3 regions of the Viridibacillus sp. FSL E2-0187 genome follow, and region 2 is predicted to be linked to each of the others. Evidence: a T-box and tRNA genes for the amino acid it is inferred to sense, from the RefSeq annotation. Region 2 holds a T-box; the other regions hold tRNA genes.
What was found. The T-box of region 2 lies ahead of thrS (threonine--tRNA ligase). A T-box ahead of a tRNA ligase gene usually reads a tRNA of that ligase, here a tRNA-Thr.
Positions count from the first base shown of each region.

Region 1: it has a tRNA-Thr gene. The T-box ahead of thrS (threonine--tRNA ligase) is inferred to sense a tRNA for this amino acid. The anticodon was not compared.
Region 3: it has a tRNA-Thr gene. The T-box ahead of thrS (threonine--tRNA ligase) is inferred to sense a tRNA for this amino acid. The anticodon was not compared.

Region 1 is NZ_JBBOVG010000002.1:291,634-297,764, forward strand. It holds rRNA gene MHH85_RS20560 (16S ribosomal RNA) at 1-835, shown strand, start outside; rRNA gene MHH85_RS20565 (23S ribosomal RNA) at 1,020-3,949, shown strand; rRNA gene rrf (5S ribosomal RNA) at 4,079-4,194, shown strand; tRNA gene MHH85_RS20575 (tRNA-Val) at 4,204-4,279, shown strand; tRNA gene MHH85_RS20580 (tRNA-Thr) at 4,295-4,370, shown strand; tRNA gene MHH85_RS20585 (tRNA-Lys) at 4,383-4,458, shown strand; tRNA gene MHH85_RS20590 (tRNA-Leu) at 4,478-4,562, shown strand; tRNA gene MHH85_RS20595 (tRNA-Gly) at 4,588-4,662, shown strand; tRNA gene MHH85_RS20600 (tRNA-Leu) at 4,669-4,757, shown strand; tRNA gene MHH85_RS20605 (tRNA-Arg) at 4,790-4,866, shown strand; tRNA gene MHH85_RS20610 (tRNA-Pro) at 4,871-4,947, shown strand; tRNA gene MHH85_RS20615 (tRNA-Ala) at 4,967-5,042, shown strand; rRNA gene MHH85_RS20620 (16S ribosomal RNA) at 5,190-6,131, shown strand, end outside.
Region 2 is NZ_JBBOVG010000001.1:2,628,242-2,634,372, reverse strand. It holds gene MHH85_RS12925 (phosphoribosyltransferase family protein) at 1-278, shown strand, start outside; T-box leader at 369-610, shown strand; T-box leader at 649-889, shown strand; gene thrS (threonine--tRNA ligase) at 1,224-3,161, shown strand; gene MHH85_RS12915 (amidohydrolase family protein) at 3,273-4,025, shown strand; gene MHH85_RS12910 (hypothetical protein) at 4,366-4,560, shown strand; gene MHH85_RS12905 (DUF2178 domain-containing protein) at 4,588-4,962, shown strand; gene MHH85_RS12900 (DUF2812 domain-containing protein) at 5,081-5,686, shown strand.
Region 3 is NZ_JBBOVG010000002.1:299,391-305,521, reverse strand. It holds gene MHH85_RS20690 (anti-sigma factor family protein) at 1-75, opposite strand, end outside; gene sigW (RNA polymerase sigma factor SigW) at 89-652, opposite strand; gene rocF (arginase) at 911-1,816, opposite strand; tRNA gene MHH85_RS20675 (tRNA-Lys) at 2,118-2,190, opposite strand; tRNA gene MHH85_RS20670 (tRNA-Gln) at 2,204-2,278, opposite strand; tRNA gene MHH85_RS20665 (tRNA-Tyr) at 2,310-2,393, opposite strand; tRNA gene MHH85_RS20660 (tRNA-Val) at 2,406-2,481, opposite strand; tRNA gene MHH85_RS20655 (tRNA-Glu) at 2,509-2,583, opposite strand; tRNA gene MHH85_RS20650 (tRNA-Thr) at 2,728-2,800, opposite strand; tRNA gene MHH85_RS20645 (tRNA-Asn) at 2,814-2,888, opposite strand; rRNA gene rrf (5S ribosomal RNA) at 3,682-3,797, opposite strand; rRNA gene MHH85_RS20635 (23S ribosomal RNA) at 3,860-6,131, opposite strand, start outside.

The sequences.
Region 1 (6,131 bases), on a different contig from region 2:
GAGGAACACCAGTGGCGAAGGCGACTTTCTGGTCTGTAACTGACACTGAGGCGCGAAAGCGTGGGGAGCAAACAGGATTAGATACCCTGGTAGTCCACGCCGTAAACGATGAGTGCTAAGTGTTAGGGGGTTTCCGCCCCTTAGTGCTGCAGCTAACGCATTAAGCACTCCGCCTGGGGAGTACGGCCGCAAGGTTGAAACTCAAAGGAATTGACGGGGGCCCGCACAAGCGGTGGAGCATGTGGTTTAATTCGAAGCAACGCGAAGAACCTTACCAGGTCTTGACATCCCAATGACCGCTCTAGAGATAGAGTTTTCCCTTCGGGGACATTGGTGACAGGTGGTGCATGGTTGTCGTCAGCTCGTGTCGTGAGATGTTGGGTTAAGTCCCGCAACGAGCGCAACCCTTGATCTTAGTTGCCATCATTTAGTTGGGCACTCTAAGGTGACTGCCGGTGACAAACCGGAGGAAGGTGGGGATGACGTCAAATCATCATGCCCCTTATGACCTGGGCTACACACGTGCTACAATGGACGATACAAAGAGTCGCTAACTCGCGAGGGTATGCTAATCTCATAAAATCGTTCTCAGTTCGGATTGTAGGCTGCAACTCGCCTACATGAAGCCGGAATCGCTAGTAATCGTGGATCAGCATGCCACGGTGAATACGTTCCCGGGCCTTGTACACACCGCCCGTCACACCACGAGAGTTTGTAACACCCGAAGTCGGTGAGGTAACCTTTATGGGGCCAGCCGCCGAAGGTGGGATAGATGATTGGGGTGAAGTCGTAACAAGGTAGCCGTATCGGAAGGTGCGGCTGGATCACCTCCTTTCTAAGGATAATTACGGAAACAGATCTTGGATCTGTCGATTAACGTCTTGCGTTCAGTTTTGAAGGCTCATTGTAAAATGATCTTCAAAACCTTGTTCTTTGAAAACTGGATAAAACGACATTGAAGCAAATTAAGTAACACATTTTTTATTATTAAGTTTTTTAGGCTTAATAACTAACTTTTAGGTTAAGTTATTAAGGGCGCATGGCGGATGCCTTGGCACTAGGAGCCGAAGAAGGACGGCACTAACACCGATATGCTTCGGGGAGCTGTAAGTGAGCTTTGATCCGGAGATTTCCGAATGGGGGAACCCACTGTTCGTAATGGAGCAGTATCTTGACGTGAATACATAGCGTCTTGATGGCAGACCCAGGGAACTGAAACATCTAAGTACCTGGAGGAAGAGAAAGAAAAATCGATTCCCTGAGTAGCGGCGAGCGAAACGGGAATAGCCCAAACCAAGAGGCTTGCCTCTTGGGGTTGTAGGACACTCTATATGGAGTTACAAAGGAATGAGTTAAACGAAGCGGTCTGGAAAGGCCCGCCAGAGCAGGTAACAGCCCTGTAGTTGAAAGTTCATTCTCTCTTGAGTGTATCCTGAGTACGGCGGAACACGTGAAATTCCGTCGGAATCTGGGAGGACCATCTCCCAAGGCTAAATACTACCTAGTGACCGATAGTGAACCAGTACCGTGAGGGAAAGGTGAAAAGCACCCCGGAAGGGGAGTGAAATAGATCCTGAAACCATGTGCCTACAAGTAGTTAGAGCCCGTTAATGGGTGATAGCGTGCCTTTTGTAGAATGAACCGGCGAGTTACGATTACATGCGAGGTTAAGTTTTAGAAGACGGAGCCGTAGCGAAAGCGAGTCTGAATAGGGCGAATGAGTATGTGGTTGTAGACCCGAAACCAGGTGATCTACCCATGTCCAGGGTGAAGGTAAGGTAACACTTACTGGAGGCCCGAACCCACGTACGTTGAAAAGTGCGGGGATGAGGTGTGGGTAGCGGAGAAATTCCAATCGAACCTGGAGATAGCTGGTTCTCTCCGAAATAGCTTTAGGGCTAGCCTCGTGATAGAGAATCCTGGAGGTAGAGCACTGTTTGAACTAGGGGTCCATCCCGGATTACCGAATTCAGACAAACTCCGAATGCCAGTGATTTATGCACGGGAGTCAGACTGCGAGTGATAAGATCCGTAGTCAAAAGGGAAACAGCCCAGACCACCAGCTAAGGTCCCAAAGTAATTGTTAAGTGGAAAAGGATGTGACGTTGCTTAGACAACCAGGATGTTGGCTCAGAAGCAGCCATCATTTAAAGAGTGCGTAATAGCTCACTGGTCGAGTGACGCTGCGCCGAAAATGTATCGGGGCTAAACAATTCACCGAAGCTGTGGATGGACATCTTAGATGTCCGTGGTAGGAGAGCGTTCTAAGTGCTGTGAAGTCAGACCGGAAGGACTGGTGGAGCGCTTAGAAGTGAGAATGCCGGTATGAGTAGCGAAAGACGGGTGAGAATCCCGTCCACCGAATGACTAAGGTTTCCTGAGGAAGGCTCGTCCGCTCAGGGTTAGTCGGGACCTAAGCCGAGGCCGATAGGCGTAGGCGATGGACAACAGGTTGATATTCCTGTACCACCTATTTACCATTTGAGCAATGGGGGGACGCAGTAGGATAGGGTAAGCATGCTGTTGGTTATGCATGTTCAAGCAGTGAGGCGTGAAATGAGGCAAATCCCATTTCTATAACGTTGAGCTGTGATGACGAGGACGTATGTCCGGAGTTCCTGATTTCACACTGCCAAGAAAAGCCTCTAGCGAGGTAAAAGGTGCCCGTACCGCAAACCGACACAGGTAGTCGAGGAGAGAATCCTAAGGTGTGCGAGAGAACTCTCGTTAAGGAACTCGGCAAAATGACCCCGTAACTTCGGGAGAAGGGGTGCTCTAGTAGGGTGAAAGCCCGAGAGAGCCGCAGTGAATAGGCCCAGGCGACTGTTTAGCAAAAACACAGGTCTCTGCAAAACCGTAAGGTGACGTATAGGGGCTGACGCCTGCCCGGTGCTGGAAGGTTAAGAGGAGTGCTTAGCGCAAGCGAAGGTGCGAATTGAAGCCCCAGTAAACGGCGGCCGTAACTATAACGGTCCTAAGGTAGCGAAATTCCTTGTCGGGTAAGTTCCGACCCGCACGAAAGGCGTAACGATCTGGGCACTGTCTCAACGAGAGACTCGGTGAAATTATAGTACCTGTGAAGATGCAGGTTACCCGCGACAGGACGGAAAGACCCCGTGGAGCTTTACTGTAGCCTGATATTGAATTTTGATACATCTTGTACAGGATAGGTAGGAGCCAGAGATTCCGGAGCGCCAGCTTCGGAGGAGGCGTTGGTGGGATACTACCCTAGATGTATTGAACTTCTAACCCATGCCCCTTAGCGGGGTAGGAGACAGTGTCAGGCGGGCAGTTTGACTGGGGCGGTCGCCTCCTAAAGAGTAACGGAGGCGCCCAAAGGTTCCCTCAGAATGGTTGGAAATCATTCGTAGAGTGTAAAGGCATAAGGGAGCTTGACTGCGAGACCTACAAGTCGAGCAGGGTCGAAAGACGGGCTTAGTGATCCGGTGGTTCCGCATGGAAGGGCCATCGCTCAACGGATAAAAGCTACCCCGGGGATAACAGGCTTATCTCCCCCAAGAGTCCACATCGACGGGGAGGTTTGGCACCTCGATGTCGGCTCATCGCATCCTGGGGCTGTAGTCGGTCCCAAGGGTTGGGCTGTTCGCCCATTAAAGCGGTACGCGAGCTGGGTTCAGAACGTCGTGAGACAGTTCGGTCCCTATCCGTCGTGGGCGTAGGAAATTTGAGAGGAGCTGTCCTTAGTACGAGAGGACCGGGATGGACACACCGCTGGTGTACCAGTTGTTCTGCCAAGGGCATCGCTGGGTAGCTATGTGTGGACGGGATAAGTGCTGAAAGCATCTAAGCATGAAGCCCCCCTCAAGATGAGATTTCCCATTACGCAAGTAAGTAAGATCCCTCAAAGACGATGAGGTAGATAGGTTCGAGGTGGAAGTGTGGCGACATACGGAGCTGACGAATACTAATAGATCGAGGACTTAACCAAATTTTACTTAACTAACTTCAATGTAATTTATCCAGTTTTGAGAGAACAAGAAAAACTTTTTAAAAAAGTTAAAAAAACACTTGCTTTTAAAGAAGCGAAGTGATATAATAATTCTTGTCTTAAAAATAGTCTAGTGACGATAGCAAAGAGGTCACACCCGTTCCCATGCCGAACACGGAAGTTAAGCTCTTTAGCGCCGATGGTAGTTGGGGGTTTCCCCCTGTGAGAGTAGGACGTTGCTAGGCGAACAATATGGAGGATTAGCTCAGCTGGGAGAGCACCTGCCTTACAAGCAGGGGGTCGGCGGTTCGATCCCGTCATCCTCCACCATTTTTAATAAACATTGCCGGTGTAGCTCAGTTGGTAGAGCAACTGACTTGTAATCAGTAGGTCGAGGGTTCGACTCCTTTCGCCGGCACCATTCATTTCATATGAGCCATTAGCTCAGTTGGTAGAGCATCTGACTTTTAATCAGAGGGTCGTAGGTTCGAATCCTACATGGCTCACCATTTTAAAAAAACATTATATGCGGGTGTGGCGGAACTGGCAGACGCACTAGACTTAGGATCTAGCGCCGCAAGGCGTGGGGGTTCGACTCCCTTCACCCGCACCATAATTTTTAAGTTTATCAGCATATTGCGGAAGTAGTTCAGTGGTAGAACACCACCTTGCCAAGGTGGGGGTCGCGAGTTCGAACCTCGTCTTCCGCTCCAAAATATGCCGGGGTGGCGGAACTGGCAGACGCACAGGACTTAAAATCCTGCGGTAGGTGACTACCGTACCGGTTCGATTCCGGTCCTCGGCACCATTTCTTTTAATTTAATACAAGTGATAATATATGCGCCCGTAGCTCAATTGGATAGAGCGTCTGACTACGGATCAGAAGGTTGTGGATTCGACTTCTGCCGGGCGCGCCATTAACGGGAAGTAGCTCAGCTTGGTAGAGCACTTGGTTTGGGACCAAGGGGTCGCAGGTTCGAATCCTGTCTTCCCGACCATTATTACTTATACCCACACGGGGCCTTAGCTCAGCTGGGAGAGCGCCTGCCTTGCACGCAGGAGGTCAGCGGTTCGATCCCGCTAGGCTCCACCATATATATCTTATGAACCTTGAAAACTGAACATGCAAGACGTTAATCAATAAATGTTTTTGAACATCAACTCTGTTGGTGGATCAAAACAAAAATAGATATCATCTTTGGATGATACGCTAGCAAAGCTAATGAGCTTTCAAACTACTTTTATGGAGAGTTTGATCCTGGCTCAGGACGAACGCTGGCGGCGTGCCTAATACATGCAAGTCGAGCGAATGATGAAGAAGCTTGCTTCTTCTGATTTAGCGGCGGACGGGTGAGTAACACGTGGGCAACCTACCTAGTAGATTGGGATAACTCCGGGAAACCGGGGCTAATACCGAATAATCCATTTTGTCACATGGCAAAATGCTGAAAGGCGGTTTCGGCTGTCACTACTAGATGGGCCCGCGGTGCATTAGCTAGTTGGTGGGGTAATGGCCTACCAAGGCAACGATGCATAGCCGACCTGAGAGGGTGATCGGCCACATTGGGACTGAGACACGGCCCAAACTCCTACGGGAGGCAGCAGTAGGGAATCTTCCACAATGGACGAAAGTCTGATGGAGCAACGCCGCGTGAGTGATGAAGGTTTTCGGATCGTAAAACTCTGTTGTAAGGGAAGAACAAGTACGTTAGTAACTGAACGTACCTTGACGGTACCTTATTAGAAAGCCACGGCTAACTACGTGCCAGCAGCCGCGGTAATACGTAGGTGGCAAGCGTTGTCCGGATTTATTGGGCGTAAAGCGCGCGCAGGTGGTTTCTTAAGTCTGATGTGAAAGCCCACGGCTCAACCGTGGAGGGTCATTGGAAACTGGGAGACTTGAGTGCAGAAGAGGAAAGTGGAATTCCAAGTGTAGCGGTGAAATGCGTAGAGATTTGGAGGAACACCAGTGGCGAAGGCGACTTTCTGGTCTGTAACTGACACTGAGGCGCGAAAGCGTGGGGAGCAAACAGGATTAGATACCCTGGTAGTCCACGCCGTAAACGATGAGTGCTAAGTGTTAGGGGGTTTCCGCCCCTTAGTGCTGCAGCTAACGCATTAAGCACTCCGCCTGGGGAGTACGGCCGCAAGGTTGAAACTCAAAGGAATTGACGGGGGCCCG
Region 2 (6,131 bases):
CATATATGCAAAATCCATTGATGAATGAAGTACATTCGATTACAACACAAGCAAAACAAACATTGTGCTTTGATCAAAAAGATGCTCAAGCGATTAAAGGAAAACGCGTTGCGATTATTGATGATGTGATCAGTACCGGGGAGTCTTTAAGAGCATTAGAAGAACTTGTTGAATTAGCTGGAGGAAATGTGGTAGCAAAAGCAGCTATCTTAGCTGAAGGTGATGCAGCTAAACGTAAGGATATTATTTTCTTAGAAGAACTACCACTATTTGATTGAGTAACTTTTTGATTTTAATGCTAATGTCGTAAAAAAATCTTTTTATTGACTAATGGAAAAAAATCTTATATAGTGGTAAAAATCATAATAATGAATGCAATGACAAGGATATGAGTAGTTCATAACGGTTTACAGAGAGGGAAGGCAAGGCTGAAAACTTCCTAATGCAGATGATATTATTTACCACCTTGGAGCAGTATTGGTGAAATAAGAGTAATCAATACCGTAGAAGCAACGATAAAGCTTACACAAAGCCATCAATAGGTAGCTTATTCAGTTATGAGATGGAAATTTGGGTGGAACCACGGGTATTATACACACTCGTCCCTTCATGAGGGATGAGTGTGTTTTTTGTTTTTAAAATTAAATATAGAATGCAATGATAAGGACACGAGTAATTCTAATCGCTTTACAGAGAGGGAAGACAAGGCTGAAAACTTCCTAATGCAGATGAATTATTTACCACCTTGGAGCAGTATTGGTGAAATAAGAGTAATCAATACCGTAGAAGCAACGATAAAGCTTACACAAAGCCATCAATAGGTAGTTTATTCAGTTATGAGATGGAAATTTGGGTGGAACCACGGGTATTATACACACTCGTCCCTTCATGAGGGATGAGTGTGTTTTTTGTTTTTAAAATTAAATATAGAATGCAATGATAAGGACACGAGTAATTCTAATCGCTTTACAGAGAGGGAAGACAAGGCTGAAAACTTCCTAATGCAGATGAATTATTTACCACCTTGGAGCAGTATTGGTGAAATAAGAGTAATCAGTACCGTAGAAGCAACGATAAAGCTTACACAAAGCCATCAATATGTAACTTATTCAGTTATGAGATGGGAATTTGGGTGGAACCACGGGTATATGACACGCACTCGTCCCTTTCTATAGGGATGTGTGCGTGTTTTTATTTTATAAAAAAAATAGGAGTGAAGTGTTATGAGTCAAAAGGAAGTTTTGATTAAGTTTCCAGATGGACATCAAAAGCAGTATATGCAGGGAGTATCATTAGGTGAAATTGCTAGTTCTATCAGTTCTAGTCTAAAAAAGAAATCGGTGGCGGGAGAAGTCAATGGCATACGATTTGATTTGAATCGTAGTATTACTCAGGATGCAGAAGTGGAGTTATATGATATTGCATCGTCAGCTGGTATAGAGATTATGAGACATACTTCAGCTCATGTATTGGCTCAAGCAATAAGACGATTATATGGTGATGTGAACTTAGGTGTAGGACCAGTGATTGACAATGGTTTTTATTATGATATTGATATGGACAGTACAATAACTGTCCAGGATTTATCGAAAATAGAGAAAGAAATGGCTAAAATAATCGCTGAAAATATAGAGATTGTACGTGTTGAATTGTCACGTGAAGAGGCGAAAAAGCTATTTCAAAAAGATCCATTAAAGCTAGAGCTACTAGAAGACATTCCTCAAGATGAAATAGTAACAGTATATCGCCAAGGAGAATTTGTAGATTTGTGTCGAGGTCCACATTTGCCAGCAACTCGATTTATTAAAGCATTTAAATTAACACATATTTCAGGGGCATATTGGCGAGGGGATAGTAACAATAAAGTACTACAACGTATATATGGTGTAGCGTTTGCTACAAAAGAAGAGATGGAAGAATATTTTCATTTTGTAGAGGAAGCGCAAAAAAGAAATCATCGTAAACTAGGGAATGAATTAGAGTTATTTATGTTCTCAGAAGAAGCACCAGGTATGCCATTTTACCTTGCAAATGGGCAAATTATTCGAAATGAATTAGAAGTGTTTTTACGTAAGCTTCAGCATCAATATGATTATCAAGAAGTACGCACACCCTTTATGATGAATAAAAGATTATGGGAGCAATCCGGACACTGGGATCATTACAAAGAAAATATGTATTTCACAGAAGTAGATAATCAAGAATTTGCATTGAAACCAATGAATTGCCCAGGTCATATGCTAATTTTCAAAGATAAACGTCGGTCATATCGTGAGCTTCCGATTCGAATGGCTGAATTTGGTCAAGTGCATCGACATGAATTTAGTGGAGCATTAAATGGTTTATTACGTGTTCGCACATTTTGCCAAGATGATGCACATATTTTTGTCAGACCTGATCAAATTGAAAATGAAATTTTACTAGCCTTACGTTTAATTGATCATGTATACAAAACATTTGGTTTTGAATATGACATTGAATTATCAACACGTCCAGAAGATTTTATGGGAAGTGTGCAATTATGGGATCAGGCAGAAGCATCTCTTGAAAGAGTATTAAAAAACCATGGTTATCCATACAAAATCAATGAGGGAGACGGTGCATTTTATGGGCCTAAGATTGATATCCATATAAAAGATGCGATTAAACGTAGCCATCAATGTGCAACAGTTCAACTTGATTTTCAACTACCAGAGAAGTTTGACTTAACATATATAGATGAACAAAATCAGAAGGTAAGACCAGTCGTGATACACCGTGCGGTTTTTGGATCAATTGATCGTTTCCTTGGAATATTGATTGAACACTTTGGTGGTGCATTTCCTATTTGGCTATCACCTATTCAAGTTCAAGTGATTCCCGTATCAAATTCAATTCATAAAGAGTATGTTGAAGAAGTTACTAGACGCTTAAAACAAGAGGGTATTAGAGTTCAACTTGATAAACGAGAAGAGAAATTAGGATATAAAATACGTGAGGCTCAAATGAAGAAAATTCCATTTATTCTTATTGTCGGGGATAATGAGGTGGAAAATCAATCTGTTAACTTAAGACAATATGGTCAGGAGAATTCATTGGAAGTTCAGCTTGATGATTTTATTTCTAAAATAAAGAATGTCATTGAAAATAAATCTTTGAATAATGAATATGATCTTGGTTGACTAATTACAATTTATTCAAATGTCATAAGAAAAACCGATGAGTAACATTAGTTTTTTATAAATTTAATTTATTCCTCTCCTTCTTTACAATAATAATAAAGGGGAGAGGGAATGAAAATATTTGATGCACATTTGCACATTATCGATTTTGATTTTCCAATTCAAGAAAATCAAGGATATATACCACCATCATTCTTAGTGGAAGACTATCAACATGCCACAAAGGAATTCGAAATTATTGGTGGTGCCATTGTTTCAGGTTCATTTCAAGGATATGATCAAGGTTATTTAATCAATGCTCTTAAGGAGCTGGGCCCTTCTTTTTATGGAGTTACACAGTTGCCATTTAATACAACGGATCAAAATATCCTTCAATTAAATGACCATGGTGTCAGAGCTCTTCGCTTTAATATCAAACGTGGAGGTTCTGAGGACCTATCTCAGCTAGATTATTTTGCAAGACGAGTATATGATTTAGTCGGCTGGCACAGTGAAATATATATCGATGCTAAAGATTTGATAGAGATTAAAGAAGTTATTCGTAAATTACCAGCGATTTCAATAGATCACTTAGGTTTATCAGAGGAAGGGTTACCGATTTTACTAGACCTTGTAGAAAGTGGTGTACATGTAAAAGCGACTGGTTTTGGAAGAGTTGAGTTAGATGTGGTCAAAGCGATGAAAGCTATTCATGAAGTAAATCATGATGCGTTGATGTTCGGAACTGATTTACCTTCAACGCGTGCAAAACGTCCATTTGATATTAAAGATATTCATGTAATACTTGAGAAATTTGATACAAAAAACGCTAATCGTATTCTTTATGAAAATGCAGTTAAATGGTATTCATGTAAAAAAGTTTGAATAATACAATGTTTAATAATAAAAATACTACAGCCCAATTGTTAAGAAGTACATAACAGTTGGGCTGTAGTTCATTATAAGTAATGAGACTTCAACTTAAAATATTCGTATAATGTTATAGATTATTATAAGTGTGTAAATAGGCTTAATATCTTTAATAAGATGGATATTAATTGTATTTGATGTTTTTTATTTCCACAACAGAAGTGAATATGACTAACTAAAAATTATATGTAAAGCTTGCTTTACAAGTCTGTTATGGATATTGTGGTAATATATGTTATGTTTCAACTAATTCTTATTAAAATGGTAGATAAATATTTTTAAGGGAGAGTTTGTTATGTCTAATGAAAATTTTATTTGTATGAAATGTGGCCATACAGAAACGAAGACAGGGAAAATCGGAAATAGTAATTACGATAAAGTGAAAAAAGTAGGTAAATTAATGTCTTTTGGTACTGGGATGTTCATCTCATGTTGTGCAAAATGTGGCGATGTATATTCATTGACAATTGAGAACCCTAATAGACTTTGAGCTCAAATTGGAAAGGGGTGAAGACGAATGAAACAAACAAAAATGGGCTACATCATTTTGGGTTGTATTTTTGGTGTTCTAGCTATATTTATGAATGGAGTTTCAATAAGTGTAAATAAATTTCCATCTTCGTTAATGCTAATTGCTATTTGTATTATGTGTTTCTGCTTATCCTACTTAGTGCCGCACCATACAGCAAAAGATGAACGAGCACAAAAAATAAGAGAGCGATCCATCTATGTTAATTATTTCATACTTATAGCGGTAGTTTTATTATTAATGATAGTTTTTAACCCAATTAGTAACTTACATATAGAAGCATACAATCTACTCTCAATAATGATGACGGTATATATATCATCGGTATTTTTAACAATGGTTTATTATGCTAAGAAATATTAATGCTAGATGAAAAAAAGAAAAAGGTAAGATAAAAGTGTAATCAAGTTGTTATTAGTGATCTTGATTAAATATCAAAATATTAATAAGAGCTAATCTTAACTTTAGTAGAAAAGGTGAAATGGTGAGAAAATATCGATGGTTTATAGATTTTGAAAGAGAGGAAAGTTGGTTGAATGACAATTTACAAAAGGGATATACACTAATCGCAAAGAATATGTTTGGTGTTTATCATTTTGTTGAAATGCAAAATAGTATGAAAATCATACGATTAGACTTCCAAAGAATAAAGTCAGAGCATGATTTTGAAAGTTATAAAAGTCAGTTTGAAGAGGTTGGATGGAAGCATATTGATGGTAAGAAAGGGAATTCGTTTCATTATTGGATCAAGGTAAAAGACAAGAATGAAAAAATCTCATCTGATAAGGAATCATTCAATAATATATATGCAAAGTTATCAAGCTACTACGCTACTTTAATGTTAATACTGTTTTTCTCGATTATTTTTGTGAACCAGACAATTGACCCTAATCCGTTTATACTGAATCCTTTAAAAGCCATTAATTATACAAATTTGCTAAGTATGAATGGATTTGAATTTGTATTTTACTCAGCCTGGTCGATAGGCATAATGATTTTTCGCGTTGTACCAATATGGTTGCTATTTTTAATAGCATTTAAGTGGTTAATACAGTTTTTGAAGTATAGAAGATTGAGAAAACATTGATTCTTGATAAAGAAAAATGATAAGTAAATGAAAATATAGGAGTGATAAAATTGGGATACATTATGGATTTGAGGAAGATAGTGGGCACCAGCTTGCTGTAAGGAGATTATAACATGGAAGATAAAAAACCACCGCTATGGGTATCGCTTGTAGTAACTATGTTAATGTTACTACTAGTTTTCATTTACATGTGGAAAATGTTAAAAGTATAGATTTAACTTCCGTAACAGAATTTATTACTGATGCAGGATTATATGCATTATTAGAAGATAGAAATAGATAATGTAGAAGAGATAAGAAGTTATCCCTATTATTAAAAAATGAGGAGGAACTATTGGAACAGGAATTAAGTCTTGAAAATAGAAGAAATACATACTCTAGTAAAATCTTTGGTTAGATTTTATTTTTCTGAATACCAATATTAGATTCTATTCTACGATTAGCA
Region 3 (6,131 bases), on a different contig from region 2:
TTCATGTTCACGACTAATATCACCATCTAAATATTCATGCATGTATTCACCAATATGTTTTGGACACGCATTCATAGTGAAATCCCTCCTACAGATTGCCTAATTGCTTTCTCAGAGCTTCACGCCCTCTGTGAATTCGAGTTTTGACTGTCCCAAGTGGCATATCCAAAATCTCGCTAATCTCCTGCAATGGCAATTCCTCTATATACTTTAAGACAATGACTGTTCGATATTTGTCTGGCAACTGGCTAATTTCATATTGAATTCGCTCCTGCAGCTCCATTCTTTCTACTTCTTCCTCAGGTAGCCTATCTGAGGAGGAAATTTGAGAATACATATCTAGACCGTCCGTTCCAGCAACTTGCGCATCTAAGTAATAGTCCGGTTTCTTCTTCCTTATACGGTCTATACATAAATTCGTCGCTATACGGTACAGCCAAGTCGAAAATTTTCGATTCAAATCAAAAGTGTGAAGATTAATATACGCACGAACAAATGCCTCCTGCGCTATATCTTCCGCTTCATGTCGATTGCCAAGCATGCGATAACAAACTTGGTACAGCTTTTGCTGGTAGAGGCTCACAATATCAGAATACGCACTTTGATCGCCTTTCAGCACTTGTTTTATTCTCTTGTTGATTAATGCGTCCATCGTGATTTCCCTCCGCCCATGCGGCTGCTATTCTATATACGAGTCGCTTATAGTGTAAGTTTCATTTTTTCGAAAGTTTTTTTATAACTACAAAAAACCTTCCTTCCATAATTATAACAAATATGTAAGTAAAAATGATCCAAATTCATAATAAACTCTTCTATTCAAGACTTAATTACTTATCAATAAGTTCCCATTTTTCAAAAACCCTACACTTTTCGGCAATTATAAAAGGACGGGTATTCCCGTCCCTTTACATTACATTAATTTTTCGCCTAATAACGATCCCATTAAAGCAACTGCTACATCTGCTGTTTTGTTTCTCTCATCTAGGATTGGATTTACTTCTACAAATTCAGCGGAGGTAATCATTTCTGATTCATATAACATCTCCATCGCTAAATGGCTCTCACGATATGTAATACCGCCTAGAACAGGTGTCCCAACACCCGGCGTATAAAGCGGATCGATTCCATCTAGATCCAATGACAAATGCAATCCATCAACACATTTTCCTCTTAAGTAAATAATTGCATCTTGAATAACTTTAGTCATCCCCACTCTGTCAATTTCATGCATCGTGTACACTTTGATACCTTTTTCTTTTATTAATTCACGTTCACCTGGATCCACCGAGCGAGCACCAATAATAACTATATTTTCAGGTTTCACTTTTGGAGCATAGTCACGAATGTTTACAAGTTTTTCATGGCCGAGCCCAATACTTACAGCTAGTGGCATACCATGAATATTACCCGATGGTGAAGTATCACCTGTATTCAAATCGGCATGCGCGTCATACCAAATAACTCCTAGGTTCTCATAATGATCTGATAGTCCTGCAAGTGTACCTATTGCAATACTATGGTCCCCACCTAGTACAAGTGGAAAGTGATTTTGTGAAACGACATCATGTACTTTATTCGCAAGATTTGTACTGGCTTCAGTTACAGCTGATAAATTTCGTAAATTTGTATCGGCTGATACTTCACGCTCAGATACCCCAATCTGAATATCCCCCTCATCTATCACTTCATAACCCATTGCTTCTAATCTTTCTACAGCGCCCGCATATCGGATTGCACTTGGCCCCATATCAACCCCACGACGTGTTTGACCAAGATCCATTGGTACACCTATTAATGAAATATTTAATTTATGCATTATTTTATTCCCCCTTTGTGAATTACCTATATTGTAAATGCTACAATCATGTTGGCTCAACCCCACAAAATTCTGAATATTTATACAAAAAATCAAACACTTAAATATAGAACCACTTTGTAACTAAAGTAGATAATGCACTATCCTTTAAATTGAATTTATCAGTAGTTGTACAAAGTTACGCACTCTACTAAAAATGCTCCTTAGAGAGTATAGGGGGTATCCCTTATTTTTTATACTATTAACTACAAAAAACCTCTTTCTACAAAGTGTAGAAAGAGGTTGAAATTTTATATGAAAGTGAGCCATGTAGGATTCGAACCTACGACCCTCTGATTAAAAGTCAGATGCTCTACCAACTGAGCTAATGGCTCATAAAATTAAAAATGGCTGGGGTACCTGGATTCGAACCAGGGCATGACGGAATCAAAATCCGTTGCCTTACCGCTTGGCTATACCCCAACAATGAATAATGAATGTTTTATATAAAAAATGGTGGAGGGGGACGGATTCGAACCGCCGAACCCGAAGGAGCGGATTTACAGTCCGCCGCGTTTAGCCTCTTCGCTACCCCTCCGACAAAAAAATATGGTGGAGGATGACGGGATCGAACCGCCGACCCCCTGCTTGTAAGGCAGGTGCTCTCCCAGCTGAGCTAATCCTCCATGGATATCTAAAATAATTTTTAAAAATGGTGACCCCTACGGGATTCGAACCCGTGTTACCGCCGTGAAAGGGCGGTGTCTTAACCGCTTGACCAAGGGGCCATTAATGCTGTACTGCTTAAAACAGGACAAGAATTATATTAACATCCTTTAAATAAAAAAGCAATACTTTATTTAAAAAATATTAAAAATTTCATCTTACTAAACAAAATTCAATATATTTCTACTTCTTGATAAATAATAGAAAGCTTCCAACCGGGCTCGAACCGGTGACCTCTTCCTTACCATGGAAGCACTCTACCTGCTGAGCTATGGAAGCATAGACAAAAAAATGGCTCCGAAGGTAGGACTCGAACCTACGACCGATCGGTTAACAGCCGATTGCTCTACCACTGAGCTACTTCGGAACAATAATATTATCGCTTCTTTAGATGTTACTTTTGTGGAACACAAATATTATTATAACAGCATATTAAAACATTTCAAGCTATTTAAGGAAAAAAGTTTTAATTTTTTTGCACTTAAATATACCTATATTTTATTACAGTAACTCTAACTATCATAAAAGCCCTATTTAAGCGTTTTAAAGCGTTTTAATCAGAATCTAATGTAAGACTACCAACATATATCAATTATGCTCCTAAAGGCTATTACAATGAAAATCTCATAACCATTGATGGACTATTTTCAATTAGAATTCTTATGCCTTTATACACAAATTCCACTTTCCTTTAAAATTCCAGTGCAACTATTTTTCCAACATTAACTGCTAGAACTATTGAATAAGTTATATTTTTTTAATATACATCTATAATTGAGATAGTATACTTTTTGCATAACCTTTTCTAAGATACAGATATCAGTTGATCAAGAGCCAAATAAAATTATTTTGGAGTTATTTAAGTATGGCTTTACACCCAATATATTATGCAAAACAAAGAAGCTTACTATTCCCCCATTATAAATTGCAATAATTGGATGCAAATCTATTTCCGTTTTACACAACTCAAATGAGACTAATGACGATTAAGGAAATTTCATCGGTTCTTCAGTGAATTAATACTTGCCAAATAACTCCCCATATCGATTGTTATAACCTTTAAATACAATAGTCATAATATAACCCTTGATTTCCACATTTATTATAACTATTTTCTATATAAAAAAGCACAACTGATTAAATCAGCTGTGCTTTAATGTGCCTAGCAACGTCCTACTCTCACAGGGGGAAACCCCCAACTACCATCGGCGCTAAAGAGCTTAACTTCCGTGTTCGGCATGGGAACGGGTGTGACCTCTTTGCCATCATCACTAGACTATTTAGAGAACTTGTTCTCTCAAAACTGGATAAATTACATTGAAGTTAGTTAAGTAAAATTTGGTTAAGTCCTCGATCTATTAGTATTCGTCAGCTCCGTATGTCGCCACACTTCCACCTCGAACCTATCTACCTCATCGTCTTTGAGGGATCTTACTTACTTGCGTAATGGGAAATCTCATCTTGAGGGGGGCTTCATGCTTAGATGCTTTCAGCACTTATCCCGTCCACACATAGCTACCCAGCGATGCCCTTGGCAGAACAACTGGTACACCAGCGGTGTGTCCATCCCGGTCCTCTCGTACTAAGGACAGCTCCTCTCAAATTTCCTACGCCCACGACGGATAGGGACCGAACTGTCTCACGACGTTCTGAACCCAGCTCGCGTACCGCTTTAATGGGCGAACAGCCCAACCCTTGGGACCGACTACAGCCCCAGGATGCGATGAGCCGACATCGAGGTGCCAAACCTCCCCGTCGATGTGGACTCTTGGGGGAGATAAGCCTGTTATCCCCGGGGTAGCTTTTATCCGTTGAGCGATGGCCCTTCCATGCGGAACCACCGGATCACTAAGCCCGTCTTTCGACCCTGCTCGACTTGTAGGTCTCGCAGTCAAGCTCCCTTATGCCTTTACACTCTACGAATGATTTCCAACCATTCTGAGGGAACCTTTGGGCGCCTCCGTTACTCTTTAGGAGGCGACCGCCCCAGTCAAACTGCCCGCCTGACACTGTCTCCTACCCCGCTAAGGGGCATGGGTTAGAAGTTCAATACATCTAGGGTAGTATCCCACCAACGCCTCCTCCGAAGCTGGCGCTCCGGAATCTCTGGCTCCTACCTATCCTGTACAAGATGTATCAAAATTCAATATCAGGCTACAGTAAAGCTCCACGGGGTCTTTCCGTCCTGTCGCGGGTAACCTGCATCTTCACAGGTACTATAATTTCACCGAGTCTCTCGTTGAGACAGTGCCCAGATCGTTACGCCTTTCGTGCGGGTCGGAACTTACCCGACAAGGAATTTCGCTACCTTAGGACCGTTATAGTTACGGCCGCCGTTTACTGGGGCTTCAATTCGCACCTTCGCTTGCGCTAAGCACTCCTCTTAACCTTCCAGCACCGGGCAGGCGTCAGCCCCTATACGTCACCTTACGGTTTTGCAGAGACCTGTGTTTTTGCTAAACAGTCGCCTGGGCCTATTCACTGCGGCTCTCTCGGGCTTTCACCCTACTAGAGCACCCCTTCTCCCGAAGTTACGGGGTCATTTTGCCGAGTTCCTTAACGAGAGTTCTCTCGCACACCTTAGGATTCTCTCCTCGACTACCTGTGTCGGTTTGCGGTACGGGCACCTTTTACCTCGCTAGAGGCTTTTCTTGGCAGTGTGAAATCAGGAACTCCGGACATACGTCCTCGTCATCACAGCTCAACGTTATAGAAATGGGATTTGCCTCATTTCACGCCTCACTGCTTGAACATGCATAACCAACAGCATGCTTACCCTATCCTACTGCGTCCCCCCATTGCTCAAATGGTAAATAGGTGGTACAGGAATATCAACCTGTTGTCCATCGCCTACGCCTATCGGCCTCGGCTTAGGTCCCGACTAACCCTGAGCGGACGAGCCTTCCTCAGGAAACCTTAGTCATTCGGTGGACGGGATTCTCACCCGTCTTTCGCTACTCATACCGGCATTCTCACTTCTAAGCGCTCCACCAGTCCTTCCGGTCTGACTTCACAGCACTTAGAACGCTCTCCTACCACGGACATCTAAGATGTCCATCCACAGCTTCGGTGAATTGTTTAGCCCCGATACATTTTCGGCGCAGCGTCACTCGACCAGTGAGCTATTACGCACTCTTTAAATGATGGCTGCTTCTGAGCCAACATCCTGGTTGTCTAAGCAACGTCACATCCTTTTCCACTTAACAATTACTTTGGGACCTTAGCTGGTGGTCTGGGCTGTTTCCCTTTTGACTACGGATCTTATCACTCGCAGTCTGACTCCCGTGCATAAATCACTGGCATTCGGAGTTTGTCTGAATTCGGTAATCCGGGATGGACCCCTAGTTCAAACAGTGCTCTACCTCCAGGATTCTCTATCACGAGGCTAGCCCTAAAGCTATTTCGGAGAGAACCAGCTATCTCCAGGTTCGATTGGAATTTCTCCGCTACCCACACCTCATCCCCGCACTTTTCAACGTACGTGGGTTCGGGCCTCCAGTAAGTGTTACCTTACCTTCACCCTGGACATGGGTAGATCACCTGGTTTCGGGTCTACAACCACATACTCATTCGCCCTATTCAGACTCGCTTTCGCTACGGCTCCGTCTTC